Regions from separate parts of the Shewanella rhizosphaerae genome, predicted to be linked through region 1. Evidence: predicted binding sites of a transcription regulator. Region 1 holds the regulator's gene; each other region holds the start of a gene.
What was found. Region 1 encodes MetJ, which represses methionine synthesis genes. Its sites were predicted from a motif close to TAGACGTCTAGACGTCTA; they were not measured.

Region 1 (7,651 bases):
ATCTCCTTATTGGCTGTGGTCAATCATAGAAGAAAAACCACACCAGGACTATTGATAATAGCTACAAAAAAGCCCCACCTATCGAGGCGGGGCTAGACGTCTATCCTGGCTAACGAAATGCTATTTACCGGGTCTTACGCCAAGGGTATGGCAGATGGCATAGGTTAATTCGGCGCGGTTCAGGGTATAGAAGTGGAAGTCTTTCACCCCTTCACGAGACAGCACCTTGACCATGTCGATGGCCACGTTGGCCCCTACCATCTGGCGGGTCGACGGGTCATCGTCTAGCCCCTCAAACTGCCTATGCAGCCAGCTTGGGATAGACACATTGGTCATGCCGGCGAAGCGTTTCAGCTGAGTAAAGTTGGTCACAGGCAGTATGCCCGGCACTATCTCCACATCGATACCAGCGGCCACGCAGCGGTCTCTGAATCTCAGATAAGATTCCACATCGAAGAAGAACTGGGTGATGGCGCGGTTGGCCCCCGCATCTATCTTCTTCTTGAGGTTGATCAGATCCGCCTGGGCATTGGGCGCATCCGGGTGCACCTCAGGATAGGCCGCCACCGAGATATCGAAGTCGGCCACAGATTTGAGCAGACGCACCAGGTCGTTGGCAAAACGGGTCGGCTTAGGACTGCCCGCGGGTAGATCGCCACGCAGTGCAACTATGTCACGTATACCCGAGTTCCAGTAATGCTTTGCCAGCTCGACCAGCTCTTCATCGCTGGCATCGACCAAGGTCAGATGGGGCGCCGCCACCAGATCTGTCTCCTTCTGAATACGCTCGATCACCCCGTGGGTACGATCGCGCACGCCAGAGTTGGCACCATAGGTTACCGAGACAAACTTAGGCTTGAGCGGCTCCAGGCGTCTGATGGAGTTCCACAGAATGGTTTCCATCTCGGGGGTGGCCGGTGGGAAAAACTCGAATGACACATTGATATCACCATTAAGCTCAGACAAGCTTTGATTCAATGAATTGGCGTGTTGTGCGTGATGAAAAGCCATCTTAATTCCCTCAGACCTAGAGCAAAAAATATTTTAGACGTTTGGACGTCTATATGTCCATATACTAGAGAAACTCAGAGTGATGTCAAGCCCAAAAACTGACTCAATAAAAAACAATCTGTTTATAAGATAGTCCGAAAGTGAAACGGCAGGCACAGGCAGGCCTATCTCACCAATTCATCCGGCGAAATGTACTGAAAGAGAGATATAAAGAAAAAGAGAAAAAGCTATAAAAAAGGCCGATGCACGCATCGACCCTTTAAATTACTCTTGCAGGAGATCCCGGCAGATCTGCGCCAGATCCGACTGCACCGCAGCAGCCGTCACCTCGCGCCCGGCGCCCGGGCCACGTATGATCAGCGGATTGTCCTGATAGAAATCGCTGCGAATGACGAAGACATTATCGCCCGGCGTCAAATTGGCATACGGGTGGCTCCTATCGACCCACTGGATTCCCACCTTGGCCTTGAGTTGGCCCTGGTCTGAATCCAATGACGCCACATACCTGAGCACCTTGTTCTGCTCGGCCGCTGCCTGATACTGCTGCAACATCTCGCCATCGAGCTCCGCCATACGCTTGATGAAATCATCCAGCGGGATCTCGGCCAGCTTAGTCGGCACCAGAGACTCCAGCTCGATATCGTCCAGCTCTATGTCGTAACCTATCTCACGGGCCAAGATCAGCAACTTGCGCTGCATGTCCCGGCCGGAGAGGTCGTCGCGGGGATCCGGCTCGGTAATACCCAGCCCCTTAGCCTCCAGCACCAGCTCGGAGAAGGGTTTCTTGGCATCATAGTGCTCGAACAGCCAGCATAGGGTGCCGGAGAAGATGCCGCCGACCGCCTCTATGCTGTCACCGCTGTTATGCAGATCGTTCAGCGCATGTTGCACCGGCAGGCCCGCACCACAGCTGGCGTTATAACGCCAGAACAGACGACGATTGCCCAGCTGCTGCTTCAGCTCCTGATAGAAGGCCAGCGGCCCAGAACCCGCCAGCTTGTTGGCGCTGACGATATGAATGCCGCGAGCAAAAAACTCGGGATATTGCAGGGTGAGATCGGCGCTAGCGCTGATATCCAGGGCGATCAACTCATCGCAATTTAGTGCCTGCAACTGCTCGAACAGATGGGTGTACTGCCAGCCGGTGCCGCGCTCCTCAAAGGCCTGTTGCCAGCTGCTTAAGTCAATATCTGTCTCACTCAGCAGCGCCTTCTTGGAACTCAAGAGTCCTACCAGCTCGACGCTGACCTCAAGCTCCTTATTGAGCACGGGGCGGGCACGTTTGAAGAGATCGATCCAGGCTTCGCCTATGTTGCCTATGCCCAGCAGCAGGACACCGATACGCTTGCGCGGACCGGCGCAGCGTCTGTGCACCTTCTGGGTCAACAGGTTTACCTGCGCCTTAGGCACCAGGGTCACCAGGCTAAGGCCATCATTACACAGAGGATGCGCCTCACGGCTCAACAGACGCGAGAAGCCGCGGCGATAGAGGCTGGCATCGGCGCTCACCAGGGCCACCAAGCCGAGATCGTCGCGCAGCTGTAACTCATCGATTCCCAGCTCGCTGCGCTTGGCCTCGAAGATCGCCTGGGCCTGCTTCTGATTCTCATGGGTAAAGGCCAGCTCGGCGCGGCCGTGGGCCAACGACCAATAGGCCAGTGGCGTCAGGCCAGCCTGGGCAAAACAGGCCAGCAACTGCGGTAACTCGACCCCTATGGTCAGACTAAACAGACTGACGCTGGAGAGGCTGGTCACCACAGGGGCACTGGCCGACGAGCTCTTAGGGGCGATCAGGGTAAAATCTGTATGGGGGGCGTAGCTTGAACGCACCGCCAGGCTGACTTCGGTGTCGAACAGTGGCTGCAGAGTGCGGTTATGCAGCACGGGAGAGCCAAGGTGCGCCAGGCGGTTCGCCTCGGTGAGCGACATGCTCTTAAGCAACTTGGCATCGTTAATTCGGTTCGGGTCGGCGTTAAATACGCCTTCCACATCTGTCCAGATGGTGACACGTTCGATATCCGCCAGGCTAGCCAGTAAGGTGGCGCTAAAATCTGAGCCGTTACGGCCCAGCAGCAGGGTATCGCCCTGCTCGTTGGCGCAGATAAAACCGGTGATCACCAGACGCTCTTGAGGATGGGCCTCGAGCAGCGCCTGCACCTTCTGGCGCGACTCGCCAAGGCGGATCTGCGGTACGGCGCCTTCATCGGCGACCAGTAGGGTGCGGGCATCGACATCGGTCGCCGCCACGCCAGACTCGCGCAACAGCGCCGCCAGCAGACGGGAAGACCAGCGCTCGCCGAAACTTACTACCTGGTTGCGTTGATAATCGTTGAGCTCATCGAGCGACAACAGGCTGGTCAGCTGCGACTTGTCGGTGGCCAGTCGCTCTCTCAGGCTACGGGCCTGCTCGTTGGAGAGCAGCTGCTCGATTAGATTCTGCTGGTAACTCACCAGCACCTGTAACTCTTCCTGCCACAGCTGATCTGTGTCGCACAGCTCCAGCAGGCGATATAGGAAATTGGTACTCTTGCCCGCGGCCGACACTACGATAAGATCATCGCTGTGGCCATGGGTCAGTAAAATGTGGGCGACGCGGCGGTAACAATCTGCATCCGCTAAACTAGAACCACCAAACTTATGCAAATGACAACGTGTCATTATCTGCTCCTCAAACCCTTTAACTACTTACCGCGATAGCCGCTTCTAAACCCGCAAGAATATCTGCCACCAGATCCTCGCCATCTTCTATGCCCACTGACAAACGGATCAGGGTATCTTTCACGCCCGCCTCACGGCGCGCCTCTGGGTCCATGGCTCTGTGGGTCATGGTCGCGGGAACCGCCACCAGACTCTCTACGCCTCCCAGACTCTCGGCTACCGAGAAGTATTGTAACGCATCTAAAAAGGCAACGAGTGCCGATTCGCCACCTTTTAGCTCAAAACTCAGCATAGCGCCGAAGCCCTTCTGCTGTCTGGCCGCAATTTCATGGCCTGGATGCTCGGCAAGCCCCGGATAATACACTTTTTCCACCGCCTTGTGGTCACAAAGCAGTGCCAATACCTTCTGAGCGTTGGCTTGGTGTTCACGAATGCGCACCGCCAGGGTTCTCAGCCCCCTCAGGGTCAGGTAGCTGTCGAAGGCTGACCCCGTCAGACCTAGGGTGTTCGACCACCAGTGCAGCAGCTCGCCCACCTCAGGGGCTTTGGCCACCACGGCGCCGCCCACCACATCGCTGTGACCATTGATATATTTGGTGGTGGAGTGCACCACGATATCGGCCCCCAGCAACAGTGGCTGTTGTAACACAGGAGAGAGGAAGGTGTTGTCCACCACCACCTGAGCACCCACCTTGTGGCTCGCCTGGGCGATGGCCTCTATATCGACTACTCGCAGCAGCGGGTTAGAGGGGGTCTCAAGCCACACCATCTTGGGTGACTGGCTCAGCGCCTGCTCGAGCGCGGCATCATCGGTTTGATCCACCACCAATAGCTTAAAAGCGCCCTTCTTGGCCAGGTTGGTGAAGAGGCGATAGCTGCCGCCATAGCAATCGTGAGGCACCACCAACAGATCCTCTGGGCCCAGCAGGCTAGTCACCAGTGTGATGGCGGCCATGCCGGTACAGGTCACCACGCCGGTCGCCCCTTGTTCCAGTTCGGCAATCGCATCACCGAGAATAGAGCGGGTCGGATTACCTGAGCGGCTGTAATCGAATGCCCGCGGCTGTTGATGCCCTTCAAACGAGTAGTTTGTCGACAGATAGATAGGCGGCACCACGGCACCGTGCTGAGTGTCTGACTCTATGCCTCGTCGTACGGCGGCGGTGGCTAGTTTACGCGCTGTCATCTTCAACTCCTCAAATTGGATCTGGGCAGGCACCTCGGCAAAAGAGATGTCTGGACGTCTAAATGTACCTAAGCCGATAGTGAGCGTCAACAACTTTTGGACGTTTAGACGTCCAAACATTTAGAAATCTATTTGCATTTGCCAAAAATTCGAGGCAATAATTTGACTGTAATTTGTAAGGGTTTAAAATCTGCACCGAATTTTAGAATTTACAGGTGAGTCAATGACTGAGTGGAATGGCGATTATATCAGCCCCTATGCTGAACATGGTAAGAAGAATGAGCAGGTAAAGAAGATCACTGTCTCTATTCCTCTTAAGGTGCTTAAGGTGTTAACCGACGAGCGCACCCGGCGCCAGGTCAACAACTTGCGTCACGCCACTAACAGCGAGCTGCTGTGCGAGGCTTTCCTGCACGCCTACACCGGTCAACCACTCCCCCAAGACGATGACCTGTCTAAAGACAAGCCAGATAGCATCCCAGCCGAAGTCAAACGTCTGATGACCGAGATGGGCATAGAGTGGGAAGAGATGGAGTAATCCACTCACACACGAATCGATAGAGGGATCGCTAGGCGGTCCCTCTTTTAGTTTTCAACCTTAGCCTGGAACATTGCAGTGCCTGCACTTCCGCTCGATCCTCATATTCTGGCGCTAGCCTCGCTTATCGTCTTCGTCGGCGCCCTCACCCAGAGCCTGATCGGTTTCGGCATGGCGGTCGTCGCCGCGCCCCTGCTCTACCTTATCGAGCCATCTCTGGTGCCTGCGCCCGTGATCCTGATGGGCTTCTCTATCGCCCTTCTAACCCTGATCCGTGAGCGTGGCGCCCTGGAATTCAACGGCCTGCAATATGCCTTACTGGGACGCATCCCCGGCGGACTGATCGGCGCCGGCCTGCTCATGGTCGCGCCCCAGGACGTGCTCGGCATGACCATCGCCATCATCGTTGCCATCGCCGTACTGCTGAGCCTGATGCGGCTCAACCTGGTGGTCAACCGCCGCAGCCTGTTTATCGCCGGCGTGATCTCGGGGATCTTTGGCAACATCGCCGCTATCGGCGGACCGCCGCTGGCCATACTGCTCTCGGGTAAAGATGCCAAGCAGTTTCGCGCGGCCCTGTCGGCCTTCTTCATCTTCAGCTCCACCATCGCCATAGTGATCCTAGGGCTTACGGGTCTACTGACCCTGCATCACTTCTACTGCTCGGCGCTGCTGCTCCCCTCTGTGCTGCTGGGTTACCTGATGGCCAATCGCCTGGTGGGACGCATAGACAAGAATAGGACCCGCATCATGACGCTGGTGCTCTGTAGCCTGAGCGCCATCTTGCTGGCCGCCAAGTCCTTAAGTGCCCTGCTCTAACACCTAGGCTCAAGAGAAGGCCGGCATCATAGCCGGCCTTATTGTTTCTAAAAAACCTATCTCTAGAAATGATAGGAGGTCTGAATCACCCCGCCCACGGCGTCATCTGTGCCCACCAGGCCGGTGAGATCCAGATTAAAGGAGCGGCCTATGGTAAAGCCTGTACCCAAGGTATAGAGGTTGCTACTGGTATCTTTCATATCGTGGCGATAGCCGACACGCAGGGCCAGCCAATCGGTCGCCCTCATCTCGCCGCCCAAACGCCAATACTGGGTCTCTCCTATCTCATCGAATCGCTTATGACCATTAAGATCCACATCTGTCGTCAGGCTGAAGTTATCCCAATCATAGGCCACACCTAAGGTATAGAGAGCCTCGACACGGTAGATAAACTTGCGCCCCATCGCCTCGACGGTGTCCAGCTTCTGGCTCACCAGGTTACGTCCCGACAGGCCTATGGTCATGCGTTCGAGTGGCTGAATGGCCACGCCGATATCCAGGTTTGCCACGGTATCGTCGTTGCGGTATTTGTTGTCGTCGAAATCATCGGCGTCAAAGTTGTTGGCGCTGACCACATAGTTATAGGTGTCGATACGCTGAAGCTTGGGCGAGATACCCACGGCGACCGGCATATTGACGATCGACAGCGGGAAGCTAAGGGCCACACCAAGATCTGAGATGGCACCGGCCACCACGGCCCCCTGTGAATCCAGATCGGTAACCGCAGGCGGATTGTTAGGGTCAAGATTGGTCAGGGCGTCTATGTCGCTGTCCTCGATCACCGCCACGCTCACCGCATCGATATAGGTCTTGTAAAAGATCGACATAGGCATGCGCTTGGTCGGTAAAACCACGGAAAAACCTAGCCCCACGCTGCCATAGGCATTTTCACCATCGAGGGACTTGAGATCGGCGACCAGCATGTCGCGGTAATTGGTGATCCCAGTGACGTCGCTGGCATTGATGGCCGCCTCCAGACCGTCATAGGAGGCCTGCAGGGCGTCGAACTTATCGGTCAGGTTATCGATATTGGCTGCCTCGGCGCCCAGCACGGGCAACATCACCGCGCCGCCGGAATACTTGGGGGCATGAATGGCTAACAGGGCGGGATTGATAAAGGCGGCACCTTCGCGGTTAGAGGCCGCGACCCCGGTTCCGCCCATGGCATCACTACGGGCCTCGTTGTAGAGGGAGGCGGCAGATACCAATGAGGCACTACCAGACAATAACACTGCGATGACCAAGCTAAGGTATTTCATCTCATTCACCCCGTTCATTATTTTTGTTCTCGCTCAGGAATCTACCCGAGTCGTCTTTAAAGATAGACTAAGACGGCTAAAAAGTGCTCTCAAAACAGCTCGATCAGACACTTTTTTTTAAATCATTTCGCCGCCCCTTCCCATTGCCAGAGAAACCTGCCGATTCGGTTCGCCACTCAG
Region 2 (7,651 bases), 1.4 Mb from region 1:
CCATCGGCAGGGGGAAGAGGATGGTCGAATTCTTCTCGCCGGCGATCTCTGTCAGGGTCTGCAGGTAACGCAGCAAGATGGCGTTGGGCGATTTTTTCAGGTTCTGCGCCGCTTCTACCAGCTTGGCCGAGGCCTCCATCTCGCCCGAGGCGTGGATCACCTTGGCGCGACGAATACGCTCTGCTTCCGCCTGTCTGGCGATGGCGCGCACCATGGTCTCGTTGAGATCCACATGTTTTATCTCCACGTTAGAGACCTTGATCCCCCAGCCGTCGGTGCGGCTGTCGAGGATCGACTGAATGTCTGTGTTGAGCATGTCGCGATTGGCTAGCATCTCATCCAGCTCATGTTGCCCGAGTACCGAGCGCAGCGTGGTCTGCGCCAGCTGTGAGGTGGCCTGCAGAAAATCCTCCACATTGATGATCGCCTTCTGGGCGTCTATCACCCGAAAATAGATCACCGCATTGACCTGCACCGAGACGTTGTCGCGGCTGATCACATCCTGAGTCGGTACATCCATCACCACGGTGCGCAGATCCACCCGCACCATCTGTTGCACCAGGGGGATCACTATGATGAGGCCAGGGCCCTTGACCCGGTAGAAGCGGCCCAGCATGAAGATCACGCCGCGTTCATATTCCCGCAGGATCTTGAAGGTGCTGATCAGCAGTGACACCAGCAGGAAGACGAGGGCGACGAAGAACAGCTGGGTATTGTAGGCTAAGGCTTGCATATCAACCTCCTAAGGATTGTCTGATTCGGGCAGCGTCTCCGCTGGGGTGACGATCAGGGTAAGCTTGTCGCGCCCAAGTACGATAACCGTCTCACCCGTCTGGGTCTGGGTATCGGATCTGGCCTGCCAACACTCGCCGCCCAGGGTGACCAGGCCGTACTTCTCGAAGCCTTTTACCACCTTAGCACTGGCGCCGATGAGCAGATCGTCGCCGCTGACGTTGGCAGCCTTGCGCGCCTTCCACAGGCTGGAGAGCACCCAGAGAGAGAAACCCGACGCGGTAACCGTCACCGCGGCAATCAGCGGCAGTGAGATGGAGAGATCGCCGCCCTCGGCATCGATAAGAAACAGCGAGCCCAGGGCGAAGGCCGCGATACCACCCAGGCCCAAAATGCCGAAGCTGGGCACCATGGACTCGGCGACGATAAGGGCTATGCCCAGCAGGATAAGTCCAAGTCCGGCGTAGTTGACCGGCAGCAGCTGAAAGGCGTAGAGGGCGACCAAGAGGGCGATACCGCCGGTGACACCGGCGACGCCTATGCCAGGGCTGTAAAACTCAAGCAGCAGACCATAGATACCGATCAACATCAGGATATAGGCGATATTGGGATCGGTTATGGTGGCGATAACGCGATTGCGCCAGCTCTGCTGATGGGGAGCCAGATTCGCCCCTGTCAGGGACAGGCGCTTAGCCTTGCCATCCACCACCACGCTGAAGCCTTCGAGCTTGGCAACCAACTCTTGTGGATCGGCCGCTATCAGGTCGATCACATTCTGGGCCAGCGCCTCATCTGAGGTGAGGGTAGCGGCATCGATGACCGCACGCTCGGCAAACTCGACGTTACGCCCCCTCAGGTTAGCCAGGGAGCGAATATAGGCCACCGCATCGTTGAGCACCTTGTGGGCCATGGCATCCTTGTTGTCCTTTGGCGTTGACTCGGGAGGAGACTGACCCATGCCATCCTTTTGTGCTGCCTTATCCTGGGAGCCAGATTCTTTGGGATCAGAGCCAGAACCTGAACCGGAACCAGAACCAGAGTCTTGAGGTGATGAGGGCATGCCCAGCTGCACTGGCGTCGCCGCGCCTAGCGTGGTGGTGGGGGCCATGGCGGCGATATGGCAGGCATAGAGCATATAGGTGCCGGCGCTCATCGCCCTGGCGCCTGGCGGGGCTACCAGACAGGCGATTGGGATCTTGGATGCAAGGATCGCCTGATTGATGCTTCTGAGACTCGTGACCAGCCCCCCGGGGGTATCTAGCACTATCATGATAAGCTCGGGTCGCTGCTCAGCGGGCAGGCGATTGGCGTGCTCTATCTCCTCACTTAAGTATTCGCCTATGGCAGGGCCTATGGCGCCGCTAAATTGCAGCAGGGGGATGGGTTGGGGCGTGGTTTGCTGCGCGGACTCACTGTTTTCCTCTGCGGCCGACACGCTCTTACCCAGGCTCAGCGCGATTAGCAAGAGCAGGAGGATAACACTCAGTGAACGTCGGTTTAAGCAGTGCATAACGACTCCCAATATCCCTTTAAGTTTAGTCGATTTCCCATAGTCAATATTTGTGTGAGCATTTGTAAGAGCTTTTGTAGGCGCTTGGGTGGTGGGTATTTGAGTCGGCCGCTTGTCTTTTATGGTGAGTGTGTTATTTTGCTCGGCTTTTTCATGGGCGGGAGCGCTTTGCATGTTTGTTGGATTCGATTATGGCAGCGCCAACTGCGCCGTCGGCATTATGGATGGGGAAAGGGTGCAGCTGTTGCCCCTGGCGGGGGACTCTCACTACCTAGTATCGACCCTGTATGCCTTCGACCGTGAGCTGATTGCCGAGGCCGTCTATCAGCAGCTAGCTGGTGAATTGAAGGCCGATTATGCCAAGCTACGCTCGGCGCAGCTGAGCCGGGCCCGTCATGCCCGTCAGGCGCTGGATCTCGACGGCGATGAGCAGGCGGTGTTTGTCGGTGAACAGGCGGTGGCCCATTATCTTGAGATGCCCGAAGAGGGCTTCTATGTGCGCTCGCCCAAGTCTTTCCTGGGCGCAACCGGTCTACGAGCGGATCAAATAGCCCTGTTTGAAGATATCGTCACCCTGATGATGATGCATATTAAGACCTTAGCGGATAAGCAGTTGGGCGCTAAGGGAAGAGCCACCCACGCGGTGATCGGTCGCCCGGTCAACTTTCAGGGGATAGGCGGCGAGGAGAGCAATCGTCAGGCCGAAGCCATCCTGGCGCTGGCGGCTAAACGCGCGGGTTTCATCGAGGTAAGTTTCCTGTTCGAGCCCTTGGCGGCGGGGATGGATTTCGAGGCTAGCCTGACCCAGGACAAGACAGTGCTGGTGGTCGATGTGGGCGGCGGCACCACTGACTGCTCTGTGGTGAAGATGGGGCCATCTCATATCGCTAAGGCGGATCGCAGTGAGGATTTTCTCGGCCACAGCGGCCAGCGTATCGGCGGTAACGATCTGGATATCGCCCTGGCGATGAAGGCCTTCATGCCCCACCTTGGGCTGGGGTCTCAGATGGTCAATGGCCTACCAGTGCCCAGCCAACCCTTCTGGAATGCGGTAGCGGTCAACGACATCAGCGCCCAGCGTGACTTTGCCAGCCTGACCAGCCGCAAGATGATTGAGGAGCTGATAAAGGATGCCGAGCGGGCGGATCTGTTGTCGCGCCTGCTCAAGGTGCAACGGGATCAGCTCGGCTATCGATTGGTACGCAGCGCCGAGGGCGCGAAAATTGCCCTGTCAGATGATGCCGCCACTCAGGCGAGTCTGGATTATGTCGATGCTGTGCTGGTTGCCGAAGTCGATCAGCAAGGTTTCGTTGATGCAATCGCTCAGCCTGTGGGCTTGATCCAGTCCTTAATGGCTGAGGCAATGGCTAAAGCGACGGATAAGGCACAGGCCGATATTATCTATGTCACCGGCGGTACGGCCAAGAGCCCGGCGATTTACCAAAAGATTGCCCAGATGTATCCTGAGACTGAGATAGTGGTCGGTGACCACTTTGGCAGTGTGACCGCCGGACTAACCCGCTGGGCGCAGAAGGTATTTGGCTAACGCAATAAGGTGTTAGGGCGTCAAGGCAATAAGACCACAAAACAACGAGACAACAAGGCAAAAAGGAATGAAGATGAAAGCTTGGATTGGAATCATGTTTGTTGCAGCAACAAGCCTGCTGACCGGCTGCGGTGATGATGTGGGCAAGGTGAGCCTGGGGCTCTTTACCACCAAGGATGTGATCATCGAGGCCAGGCAAGATCCTAAGATCCCCGGCGTGACCTGTCACATCAGTCGTATCGAGGCGAATCTGGACTTTGCCGATCCGTCGGATATGGGGATCGCCTGTCGTCAGACAGGGCCTATTTTGCCTGCGGATCTCGCCAATATCGACAAGAGCCACGGCGGCGAGGTGGTGTTTAAGGCTTCACTGAGTATCTTGTTCAAATCTCTCAAGGTGAGACGCATCTATGACGCCGACAGCCAGACGCTGATCTATCTCTCATACTCCACCAAGGAGACAGATGGCAGCCATAAGCACAGCCTGTCGACCGTGCCCCTGTATGGCACGCAGGCCTGGCAAGCGCCTGCGGCGCAAAACGAAGCGCCAGCGACTCACTAGCGTGAATCGGAAAAACCTGCAGGTAATTAAAACAAAGAAAACGCCGTCATCTGACGGCGTTTTTTTTATGGGGGATCCTTAAGCTTATTCAGGTGAGGCGCTAGTCGCTCTGGCCATCCAATACCGCGTTGTAGCGGGCGAAGCCGGCCTCGAGATCTTTGATGAGATCTTCAGGATTTTCCAGGCCCACATGCAAGCGGATCAGCGGCTTGCTGCTGTCCCACTGGGTGGCGGTGCGCAGTTTGTCGATACCGAAGACCCCCAAGATCAGGCTCTCGTAGCCACCCCAGGAGAAGCCCATCTTGAAGTGGTCCATGCCTTCGACGAAGGCGGTGATCGCCTTGATATTGCCGCGTTTGAGCACGAAGGAGAAGAGGCCGTTGGAGGCGCTGAAATCCCGCTTGAAGAACTCATGTCCTGGGCAGGAGTCAAAGGCGGGGTGGCGCAGATGATCCACCTCTGGGCGTGTGGCCAGCCAGTTGGCGACCTCTAGTCCATTCTTCTCATGCTGGGCCATGCGTACTCCCAGGGTGCGCAGGCCGCGACTGGCGAGATAGATATCATCCGCCGAGGTACACTGGCCCATGAGGTAGCTGTTTTCCCTGAGCTGGTCCCAATGAGCCTGGTTGGCGGTGGCGGTTCCCAGCATCACATCCGAGTGACCGACGATATATTTGGTCGCCGCCTGGATCGAAATATCCACCCCCAGATCGAAGGGGCGGCAGTTGATGGGTGAGGCCCAGGTGTTATCCAGCATGACCACCAGATTGTGGCGATGGGCGATGGCGCTCAGGGTCGGCACGTCCTGCACTTCTAGCGTGATGGAGCCGGGAGATTCGAGAAACAGTACCTTGGTATTGGGGCGGATAAGCGCCTCTATGCCATCACCTATGAGGGGATCATAGTAAGTGGTCTCTATGCCGAAGCCCTTGAGCAGCTTGTCGCACAGATCCCGAGTGGGTTCATAGGCGGTATCGACCATCAGCAGATGATCGCCAGCCTTGAGGAAGGAGAGCAGGGCGCCTGAGATGGCCGCCGAACCTGAAGGGTAGAGGGCGGTGCCTACGCCGCCTTCGAGTTCGGCGATGGCCGCCTGGAAGGCAAAGTGGGTTGGGGTACCGCGACGACCATAAAACATCTCGCCGTTGGCGCGGTTCTTGGTGGCATGACGCATATCCTCTATGGTGTCGAACACCACGGTGGAGGCGCGAAATACCGGCGGGTTGATCACTCCCTTGCTCCATTTCTTGTCCCGGCCGACGCTGACTATCTTGGTCTCTCTTTTCATCCCATACTCTCGTGTTGGCAACTCAATGCAGCCATCTTAACATCTATACGGCTAAATGAAAGTGAGATTTATTGGAGTGGTTGCCCTTTTAGCGTGGAGGCTATTGCGCCTCCAGCGGCAGACGGATATGGATAACCACGCCGGTGGCCTGACCATCCTGCATCAAGTTTTCGGCGCGTATACTGCCCTTATGAAAATCGGTGATCAAGCGGGCGATGTAGAGGCCGAGACCCAGGTGAGGCTTGTCCTGCGCCTTCTGGGCGCGCACAGACACCATGGACTCGAAGATCTGCTCGCCCATGTTGGCGGGCAGCGAAGGCCCCAGGTTACTCACGCTCAGCAGCGCCTGACGGCCCTTGGCCTTGAGTGACACCTTAATCGGCGTATCGCTCTGGCTGAACTCGATGGCGTTGGCGATCAGCTTGTCCATCAACTGGGCAATATACTCGGGCACCCCGCGCATGGTCATGGGGTCTTTGTCTATCTCCAGCTCAAATACCTGATTGGCATAGGTCATCTGATAGCCCTGCATACAACCTGAGATCACCTTGGAGAGGGGGAAGTTGTCCACCTCGGCGTCGGTCAGTGCCTCTTCGAGACGGGTCGCCTCGCTCATGTTGTTGAGGATCATGTTGAGGCGGCTCACCCCTTCGTGGGCGCGATCAACATATTTTTGATGTTGCGGCGGCAGATCCTGACTGTTGAGGTGCTCGAGGGACGAGCGCACCACGGCGACCGGGGTGCGCAGCTCATGACCGAGGCGCGACGACATGTTCTCCAGATAGTGGGTATATTGGCTCAGTCGGCCGACTATGCTGGCAAAACTACGGCTGAGATCGCCTATCTCGTCGCGCACCTTAGAGCCGACAATCGCCTTTCTGATCCGCCCCTGGCTGTCGATCGCTTGCTCGGCATCGTCCCTCAGCTTACGGATGCGGCTGGAGATGCTGGAGGCGAAGAAGAAGAGTGCCAGGGTGCCCATGCTCATCACGGTCAGGATCACGTTAAACAGCTTCTCCAGCGCCTTGTTGCGCAGGGTGCGAATGCCGTGGGTAGTCTCCTCGGCGATCACTACGCCCATCACGGTTTCGTCTATCCAGATGGGGCTGGCGGCGGCGAGGATCACCGCCTTGCCATCTGGGCTGAGGCGCCAGGTAGAGCCAAACTGACCTGCCAGGGCCTTACGGATATGGCTACCCTCCAGCACGGTAGAGTCTTTGAGCGAGTCGACGAAATGCTTAGGCGGCGTGGTCAGAATGCGATAGTAGAGCGGGTGCAGGAACTGCTGCTTGAAGCGGCCCCAGAAGGTGTCGGGTGTCTGCTCGGTTGCCGTCTGCGCCCACACATTGGTGCTGCTGTAGATATCGCCGGATTTTGCCAGTACCCGGCCGTGGCGATCCACCACCCAGATCCGTGAGCTGTTGTGACTCATCCCCTTGATGATGCTTTCGATCTCTGGCGAAGGCACCAAAACAGTCCCCAGCTTGGTAACATCATCCGTGGCCGAGGTGCCGACGATCGCCTCGACGTTACGCGTCTTTCTGTCGTTAACATCGACGATGGCAAAGCCCAGCTTGCTGCCCACCATCTCAAGCGGCATCCTCAGCTCAATGTTGTAGCCTTTATCTGTCTTCAGCCACTTGCCCTGAATGCGTACCTCTGGAGTAACGGGTTGTGACTTGCGGGGATCGGCGGGCAGCTCGAAGGCGCTGATCCAGCCGTCACGTATGGTGGCGACGATGTAACGGCGAAACTGGCCGTCGGGCGCCAGGGTGGCGATGGCCAGATGATCGTTGTTGTCGATGCGCAGGCTGTTGGTGCCGCGGTAGATCACCTTAGGATCTGTCACCTCGAAATAGCCATAGAGGTAGCCGGCATACTTGCCCACCATATGGGTGAAACTGACGTTGAGGGGCTTGCCGTCATCGGCCTTAAACAGCTGGTGATCGGCGCCGTAGGTCACCGCGCGGTGGCGGTTAGAGGCCCATTCGCCCAGCTTGCCATCCAGATGGA
Region 3 (7,651 bases), 1.6 Mb from region 1:
GTGCCTTAACGGCGGCCGAGGTGTTGGCATATACCACGACGGTATGATCTGGATGGGCGTCACAGAAGGCGCTAAAGGTGTCGATAGGACAGCCTACATCCAGTGAGCAGGTGGCATCCAAGGTTGGCATAAGCACAGTCTTTTCCGGGCTTAAGATCTTAGAGGTCTCGCCCATAAACTTAACCCCGGCCACGATCAGAGTCTTTGCAGGATGGTCACGGCCGAAGCGGGCCATCTCTAGAGAGTCTGATACACAACCGCCCGTCTCTTCCGCCAGAGCCTGGATCTCAGGATCTGTATAGTAGTGGGCCACCAAGACAGCCTCTTTCTCCTTCAACAGCTGCTTGATGCGCGCCTTGTAGGCCTGCTTCTCGCTATCGCTTAGGGGAATGGGCTTTGCTGGAAACGGATACTGAATATTTTCGATGCTTGGTGCTACTTGACTCATGCTCAAACCAAAGAGTGGGACTAATTAGCGGCATTATACTTAATCTGACGCCAAAGATTAACTCTGGATAAAAAAAAGAGCGCCAAATGGCGCTCTTATTAGTGAACTGCTACGTGCGATTAGTGCATCGCCAGTAACATCTCCTGTGGTGACTCAAGATACTGCTTCCACAGGTTACAGAAGCGCGCAATGGTGCCGCCGTCTATTACACGGTGATCGCCAGACCAGCTGATCTGCATGATCTTACGGGCCTCGACCTCACCCTTATCGTTGAAGCGTGGCAGGGTCTGCAACTTACCCAGGGCAACGATGGCCACCTCAGGCTTGTTGATAATAGGCGTTGCCACAGTGCCCCCCAGGGCGCCAATATTTGAGATGGAGATGCTGCCGCCCTTAAGGTCAGCCGGGCTGACACGCCCGCTGCGGGCATCCTTGGTCAGGCGGGTAATTTCGGCCGCGACCTCAAGAATAGATTTTTGCTGCACATCCTTCACGTTTGGCACCAATAGACCCACCTTAGAGTCTACTGCCATGCCTATGTTGTGTGACGCAAGGAAGGTCTGCTCGGTGCAATCGTCGTTCACACGGCTGTTGATGCCAGGGAACTGAGTCAGCGCCAGCGACATCGCCTTCATGAAGAAAGGCATCATGGTCAGCTTGAGATCGTCACTCGAGTAGCGCGCCTTCATCGATTCGCGAAGCGCAACCAGCTCGGTCAGATCCAGCTCTTCACAATAGGTGAAGTGCGGGATGGTAGAGACAGACTCTGTCATCATCTTGGCCATGACGGCCTTGACGCCGCGAATAGGCTCGACGCGATCGCCTGCTGAAACCGCTATAGGCGCAGCTGTTGGCTCGCTTTGGGCCTGTGCTTTCGCCGCCTTGGCCTTCACGGCTTCGCCGCTACGGAAGCGCTCGACATCTTCCTTATAGACTCGGCCATGTTTACCAGAACCCGGCACCAGGCTGAGATCGATATCATAGCTGCGCGCCAGACGACGCACGGCCGGGCTTGCCAGCGCCTTGCCATTACCAGCAGGGGCGTGAAGTTCAACCTCTTCGTGGTCAACCCCAGCTGGAGCGCTATCTGCTACCGGGGCAGCAACGGCGCCCTCTTCGCTCTCTACCTCGATAGAGAAAAGCGGGGTGTGCACCTGTGCCAGCTGACCCTTACGGTAATGGAGTTTAACCACCTTACCGCTCTTGATGGCCGGGATCTGCACCAGTGCCTTGTCGGTCATCACATCGGCGATAGGTTGGTCTTCCACCACCATGTCACCTTCGGCCACCAACCACTCCACCAACTCGCACTCGACAATCCCTTCACCGATATCCGGTAACAGGAACTCTTCGACACGTTTGCCGCCAACAACTGGCTGTGAATCAGATTGAACGACAGCTTCTTCAGCTGCTGATTCTGTGGTCGCATCGCCGTCTAGCTCACCATCGATTTCCACTGAATAGAGCGGCTCGTGAACGATAGCTATGTCACCTTTCTTATAGTGAAGTTTTTTGATGACACCACCGTGAACCGCCGGGATCTGCACCAGCGCCTTATCTGTCATCACGTCGGCAATGGGCTGATCTTCGGTGACGGTATCGCCTTCGGCAACCAACCACTCGACCAGCTCACACTCCACCACGCCCTCGCCAATATCGGGCAAAATAAAATCTTTAATCATGCCTGGGGCTCCTAGTATTTCATCGATGCTTTGATCGCTTCAAAGGTCTTGAGCGCATCAGGCATATATTCTTTCTCATGGATCAGCGGATATGGGGTATCCAGACCACATACGCGGCTAATTGGCGATTCCAGATAGAGGAAACACTCCTGCTGGATAGTCGCGGCGATCTCGCCGGCAAAGCCACCGGTCAGCGGCGCTTCATGGTTGATCACCAAGCGTCCGGTCTTCTTCACCGAGGCCGCAACGGTATCGACATCCCAAGGCGCGAGTGTGCGCAGGTCGATAACCTCACAAGAGATCCCCTTCTTGGCCGCCATCTTAGCCGCCTCTTCAACGATCTCCATCTGAGCGCCCCAGGCCAACACGGTAATGTCTGTACCTTCCTGAACCACTTCGGCCTTGCCTAGTTCAATCTCATAGGCTTCATCCGGCACCTCGCCCACGCTGGCGCGGTAGAGACGCTTAGGCTCGAAGAAGACCACAGGGTTCTTGTCACGAATCGAGGCAAGCAGCAGGCCCTTAGCCTGATAGGCGTTACGGGGCACGACCACCTTTAGACCCGGTGTCTGAGTGAAATACGCTTCTGGCGATTGCGAGTGGTAATGACCACCGGCGATGCCGCCACCATAAGGGGTACGGTAGGTGATACCACCCACATTAAACTCGTTACCGCTGCGGTATCTGAACTTGGCTGACTCGTTTACTATCTGATCGAACGCCGGGAAGATATAGTCGGCAAACTGGATCTCGGCAATGGCCGTCATGCCATTAGATGCCAGACCGTTGGCAAAACCAGCGATACCCTGCTCTGTCAGCGGGGTGTTGAAACAACGATCGCGACCAAACTTATCCTGCAGGCCAGAGGTGGCGCGGAATACGCCGCCAAAATGGCCAACGTCTTCGCCGAAGATCACCGCCTTGTCGTCGGTTTCCATCGCAATGGTCAAGGCATCGTTGATGGCTTGTAACATATTAATCTTTGCCACGATTTAATCTCTCCCTGCACTGCGTGGATAGGAATCAGGATATTTCTTGATGTGCTGCTTAAGCTCGGTCAGCTGCTGCTTGAGCCTAGGCGTCGGCTCATCGAGGACATCTTCGATGATCTCGTCAATCTTAGGTGCAGGTAGCTTCTCGGCAACCTTCACCGCGGCCAGTACCTCTTCACGGTACTTCTCATACAGGGCCGCATCGTCGCTCTCGGCAAGCCAGCCCTTGTTGATCAACCACAGCTTAAAACGCTTAACCGGATCATGCTGCTGCCACTTGGCCTCTTCATCCTTAGAACGGTAGCCAGATGGATCGTCCGAAGAGGAGTGAGCGCCAAGACGATAGGTCATGGCTTCAATCAGCACAGGCTTGTTGTGCTCCAGCGCATAGGCTCTCGCCTGCTGGGTCGCTGCCATCACTGCCAGCATGTCGTTACCGTCCACGCGAATGGTATGCATGCCATAGCCCACACCACGACTGGCGATACCGTTACCGGCAAACTGTTCGTTGGTTGGGGTCGAGATGGCGTAACCATTGTTACGACAGAAGAAGATAACTGGAGAGTTCAGCACGGCGGCCATGTTGAGACCGGCATGGAAATCGCCCTCTGAGGCTGCGCCTTCACCGAAGTAGCAGATGGCAACGTTACGTTTGCCCTGCATCTTGAGGCTATAGCCGACACCCGTCGCCTGTGGGATCTGAGTGGCCAACGGCGATGAGATGGTCTGGTAATTGAGCGCCTCACAGCCGTAGTGGATCGGCATCTGACGGCCCTTACCCAGATCTTTCTCGTTGCTAAACATCTGGTTCATAAACTGCTCAGTGGTGAAGCCACGATAGCGGATCGCCGCGTGTTCACGGTACTGGGCTAAAATGACATCGTCCTGATCCAAGGCGGCGACACTGCCGACCACGGCGGCTTCTTCACCGGTACAGGTCATGTAGAAGCTGATCCGTCCCTGACGCTGAGCGGCTAACATGCGCTCATCGAGTACTCGTGTGAACACACAAGTATCATAAATTTTGGCAGCCAAATCCTGATCGATCACGGGTAACACAGCATTTTCAAAGGTGGTACCGTCGGCTTGAAGGATCTTCAGGATCGGGATCGATAATGAATCCTTATCGAGAAAACTGACGCGATGGACAGTCTCTGTATTGCTCGTTGCGTTGCTCATACTATTCTCTTATCAGCTGAGTATTCTTGTTATCTGACTGCGAACAGCCTAAGTTGTTCACTATTCTCTATTATGACGCGGCCTTAAAGTTACGTTAACGTAAACTACCTAGCAAGCTATCACAGGGTGTGGCTAACAACTAGCTACCCTCCCCCATGTATCGCTAGCTTTACAAGCCAGAGCCTAAACCACGCGATAATCTTTGGCAGGCACTAAACACAGCACAGTGCGCTGGCCAACCGGCACATTGGCGTTGGGAAACACGATAGACTCAGATTCGGCCTCGACCTTAATCTCAGTCCCGCCATCCTTAGCCAATATATAACCTCTTGGAAACGCCGTAAAATTCTCTACGTCGTCGGCAAAGGTAAAGCTAAAGTCATCAAACTGCTTGTTGATTGAGCGATTAACCTGATACAGATTCACCTGGCTAGGATCAAACTCACCAAGCTCGAGATCGCGGCCGCTTACCAGACGGGTCAACATCTCTTTCACCACAATAAAACGCGTCATATCGTTCTGCCCCATGGGCATCACCTTGCCAAGCTCTATGGTAAAGGCATGGGCCTGATAGCCATGGGCGGAGAAATAACTAAAGGTGGTGGTAGGTTCGTGGTGAAACAGCACTGTGTTGATGCCGCAGGCGGCCAAGAACATGATCTGCTCGCCGCTGTAAGGTGCGCCGTGTGGATAAGGATAGATGGCAAACTTCTCATGCTTGGAGGCGCGTATTGCCGTGTGCAGGTCGTAGTGATAACGACTGCCGCCTTCGGGCGCCGCATTAAAGAAGCGATCCACATACTGCTCCAGCTTCTTAGCACGGAACCGCTCGGCATTGCTCTCACCCTTGGCATGGGCGCCGCTGAAGAGACGATTGAGGTTCTCTTCGACGAAACGGGTACCGTTTAGGATAGCTGGTGGGTTACCGATTAGAAACAGCAAGCGATGACGGGCGATCAGCGTCTCAGACAGCAGCGCGGTAATAAGCTGATCACACAGCTCGATTGGCGCCGTCTCGTTACCATGAACCGCCGACGAGAGCACTATGCTCTTAAGCGCATCTTCCTTTCCATCTTGCTCGCTCTCTTGATTAGCTTCATGCGTAACGAGCGGCTCAAATTGGATGACGCCGGTATCCCATACCGACACCTGGGTGTGTTGCCCCAGGGTAAATTCAAACGCCTCGAGGCCGACAGGATTGTCTAGTGTCAATTGCAAAAAGTCTTTCGACAACATCAGGGTGTCTTGCACTGCAAACTCCTTACTGCATCACTACCACAGCGCCCACCTTGTAGGCCTGAAAGATAGCGACTCCTTGGATTTATTAGCATTATTATCAGTTGGCCAGCATAGTAACACTTAAGCGAGTCGACGACCACGCGGGCCAGTCGATCGCCGCATATTTTCCCTGTTGCATTCGTTAATCAGATAATACAGAATAAAGCCGTCTAGCCATCTAAACGTATAAAATTAACTGCGCTAGACGATTCGTTAGATAATTTAGACACTAGATAATTGGCTATCTAGATGAACAAAAGATAGATAAGCGTTAATCGAGAAGAGGTCAACCATGGCATTAGCAACATTTGGCGCAGGCTGTTTCTGGGGCGTAGAGTATTTTTTCAAGCAGATAGACGGCGTTACCTCTGCCACCTGTGGCTATATGGGCGGTGATGACAAGGCCACCACCTATAAAGAGGTTAAGACTGGCACAACCGGGCACGCCGAGGTGGTACAGGTCGAGTTTGACGAGACCAAGGTGAGCTTCGACGATCTGCTGTCTGTGTTCTGGAGTAACCATAATCCCACCATGCTCAATATGCAGGGCGGCGATATCGGCAGCCAGTATCGCAGCGCCATCTTCTTCCACGACAAGACGCAGAAGGAACAGGCCGAAACCTCAAAGTTGGCCCTCGCCCGAAGCGGTAAATGGGGGCTTAGACCCATAGTGACTGAGATAGTCCCAGTGCTCACCTTCCATAAGGCGGAGGAGTACCATCAGAACTATCTGGAAAAGAACAACTTGCCTAGCTGTCACCTTACCTACTAGCGCTTGGTTATTCCAAGCAGCTCGATGCAAGTTACGCCCCCAAAAAAAGCCAGTGAATCACTGGCTTTTTTGATCTGTACTAAGAATTAAGATTCCAAGGAGTAACCGACTAAGGTTTATCCAAGAGCCTGTTAGTCTAACGAACTAGACCGACGAACTAGGCCAACTTCGATTAGACCAACAGCCGCTCTATCATCTGCTGGGCCTGCTCCAGCACCTGCTCGAGATGTGCCTCGCTGACAAAACTTTCGCCATAGAGCTTAAACAACGCCTCTGTGCCCGATGGGCGCGCGGCGAACCAGGCTTTTTCGGTCACTACCTTGATGCCGCCAATAGCCGCGCCATTACCCGGAGCATGGGTGAGTACCTCGAGGATCGCATCTCCAGCCATGGCTTCACAGCCAAGATCGCTGACATTCAAGGGCTCGCTCACCAACTGATTAAACTTAACCTTACGCTTAGGGTTAACCGGCGAGTCGATACGTTTGTAGAAGCTCTCGCCGTGACGCTCGACCATCTCGGCATAAAGCTTAGCAGGCGTCTTACCCGTTACCGCCAGTATCTCTGCCGCCAGCAGCGCCAGGATGAAACCATCTTTATCGGTACACCAACTGCCGCCGTCACGACGTAGGAAGGCGGCGCCGGCACTCTCTTCGCCGCCGAAGGCGAAACTGGCATCAGCTAGGCCATCGACAAACCATTTAAAGCCAACCGGCACTTCACAGAGGCTACGCGACTGCTCACTACACACCTTGTCTATCATGGCGCTGGAAACCAGGGTCTTACCTATCTTGAGATCGGCAGACCACTGCGGGCGATGGGACAAGAGGTACTCGATAGCCACCGCCAGATAATAGTTAGGGTTCATCAGGCCGCTGCCTGGGCAGACGATACCGTGCCTGTCGTAATCGGGATCGTTACCGACACAGATATCGAAGGCATCCTGATGGGCCAACAGTCCCGCCATGGCATAGGGCGATGAGCAGTCCATACGGATCTTGCCATCCTTATCCAGGGGCATAAAACCAAAGGCGGGATCGATGCGATCGTTCACCAGGGTAATATCCAGCCCATAGCGCTCGGCAATCTTGTCCCAATAGTGAATTCCTGAGCCGCCGAGGGGATCGACGCCGATACGAATACCGGCCTGCTTAATGGCCTGCATGTCGATCACCTGCTCGAGATCTTCAACATAAGCCGCCATCAGATCGCGCTCTTGAATAAGACTGGTCGTGACCGCTACTGAATAGGTGAGGCGCTTAACCCCTTCTAGCTGCTTGGCCAGATACTCGTTGGCGCG

Region 2: a site for MetJ is predicted at 5,675-5,692, ahead of K0I63_RS09160 (cystathionine beta-lyase). Genes of this name have one in related genera too.
Region 3: a site for MetJ is predicted at 5,751-5,768, ahead of msrA (peptide-methionine (S)-S-oxide reductase MsrA). Genes of this name have one in related genera too.

The regions. Positions count from the first base shown of each region.
Region 1 covers NZ_CP080420.1:580,848-588,498, reverse strand. Annotated here, with positions in the region: gene metF (methylenetetrahydrofolate reductase) at 121-1,011, opposite strand; gene K0I63_RS02640 (bifunctional aspartate kinase/homoserine dehydrogenase II) at 1,276-3,669, opposite strand; gene metB (cystathionine gamma-synthase) at 3,689-4,855, opposite strand; gene metJ (met regulon transcriptional regulator MetJ) at 5,079-5,393, shown strand; gene K0I63_RS02625 (sulfite exporter TauE/SafE family protein) at 5,472-6,212, shown strand; gene K0I63_RS02620 (conjugal transfer protein TraF) at 6,275-7,471, opposite strand.
Region 2 covers NZ_CP080420.1:2,028,885-2,036,535, forward strand. Annotated here, with positions in the region: gene K0I63_RS09140 (slipin family protein) at 1-733, opposite strand, end outside; gene K0I63_RS09145 (NfeD family protein) at 743-2,242, opposite strand; gene yegD (molecular chaperone) at 2,415-3,788, shown strand; gene K0I63_RS09155 (CreA family protein) at 3,856-4,350, shown strand; gene K0I63_RS09160 (cystathionine beta-lyase) at 4,451-5,638, opposite strand; gene pdsS (proteobacterial dedicated sortase system histidine kinase) at 5,739-7,651, opposite strand, start outside.
Region 3 covers NZ_CP080420.1:2,225,002-2,232,652, reverse strand. Annotated here, with positions in the region: gene nadA (quinolinate synthase NadA) at 1-448, opposite strand, end outside; gene K0I63_RS09955 (dihydrolipoyllysine-residue acetyltransferase) at 568-2,130, opposite strand; gene K0I63_RS09950 (alpha-ketoacid dehydrogenase subunit beta) at 2,142-3,119, opposite strand; gene K0I63_RS09945 (thiamine pyrophosphate-dependent dehydrogenase E1 component subunit alpha) at 3,123-4,301, opposite strand; gene astE (succinylglutamate desuccinylase) at 4,485-5,537, opposite strand; gene msrA (peptide-methionine (S)-S-oxide reductase MsrA) at 5,872-6,351, shown strand; gene pgm (phosphoglucomutase (alpha-D-glucose-1,6-bisphosphate-dependent)) at 6,524-7,651, opposite strand, start outside.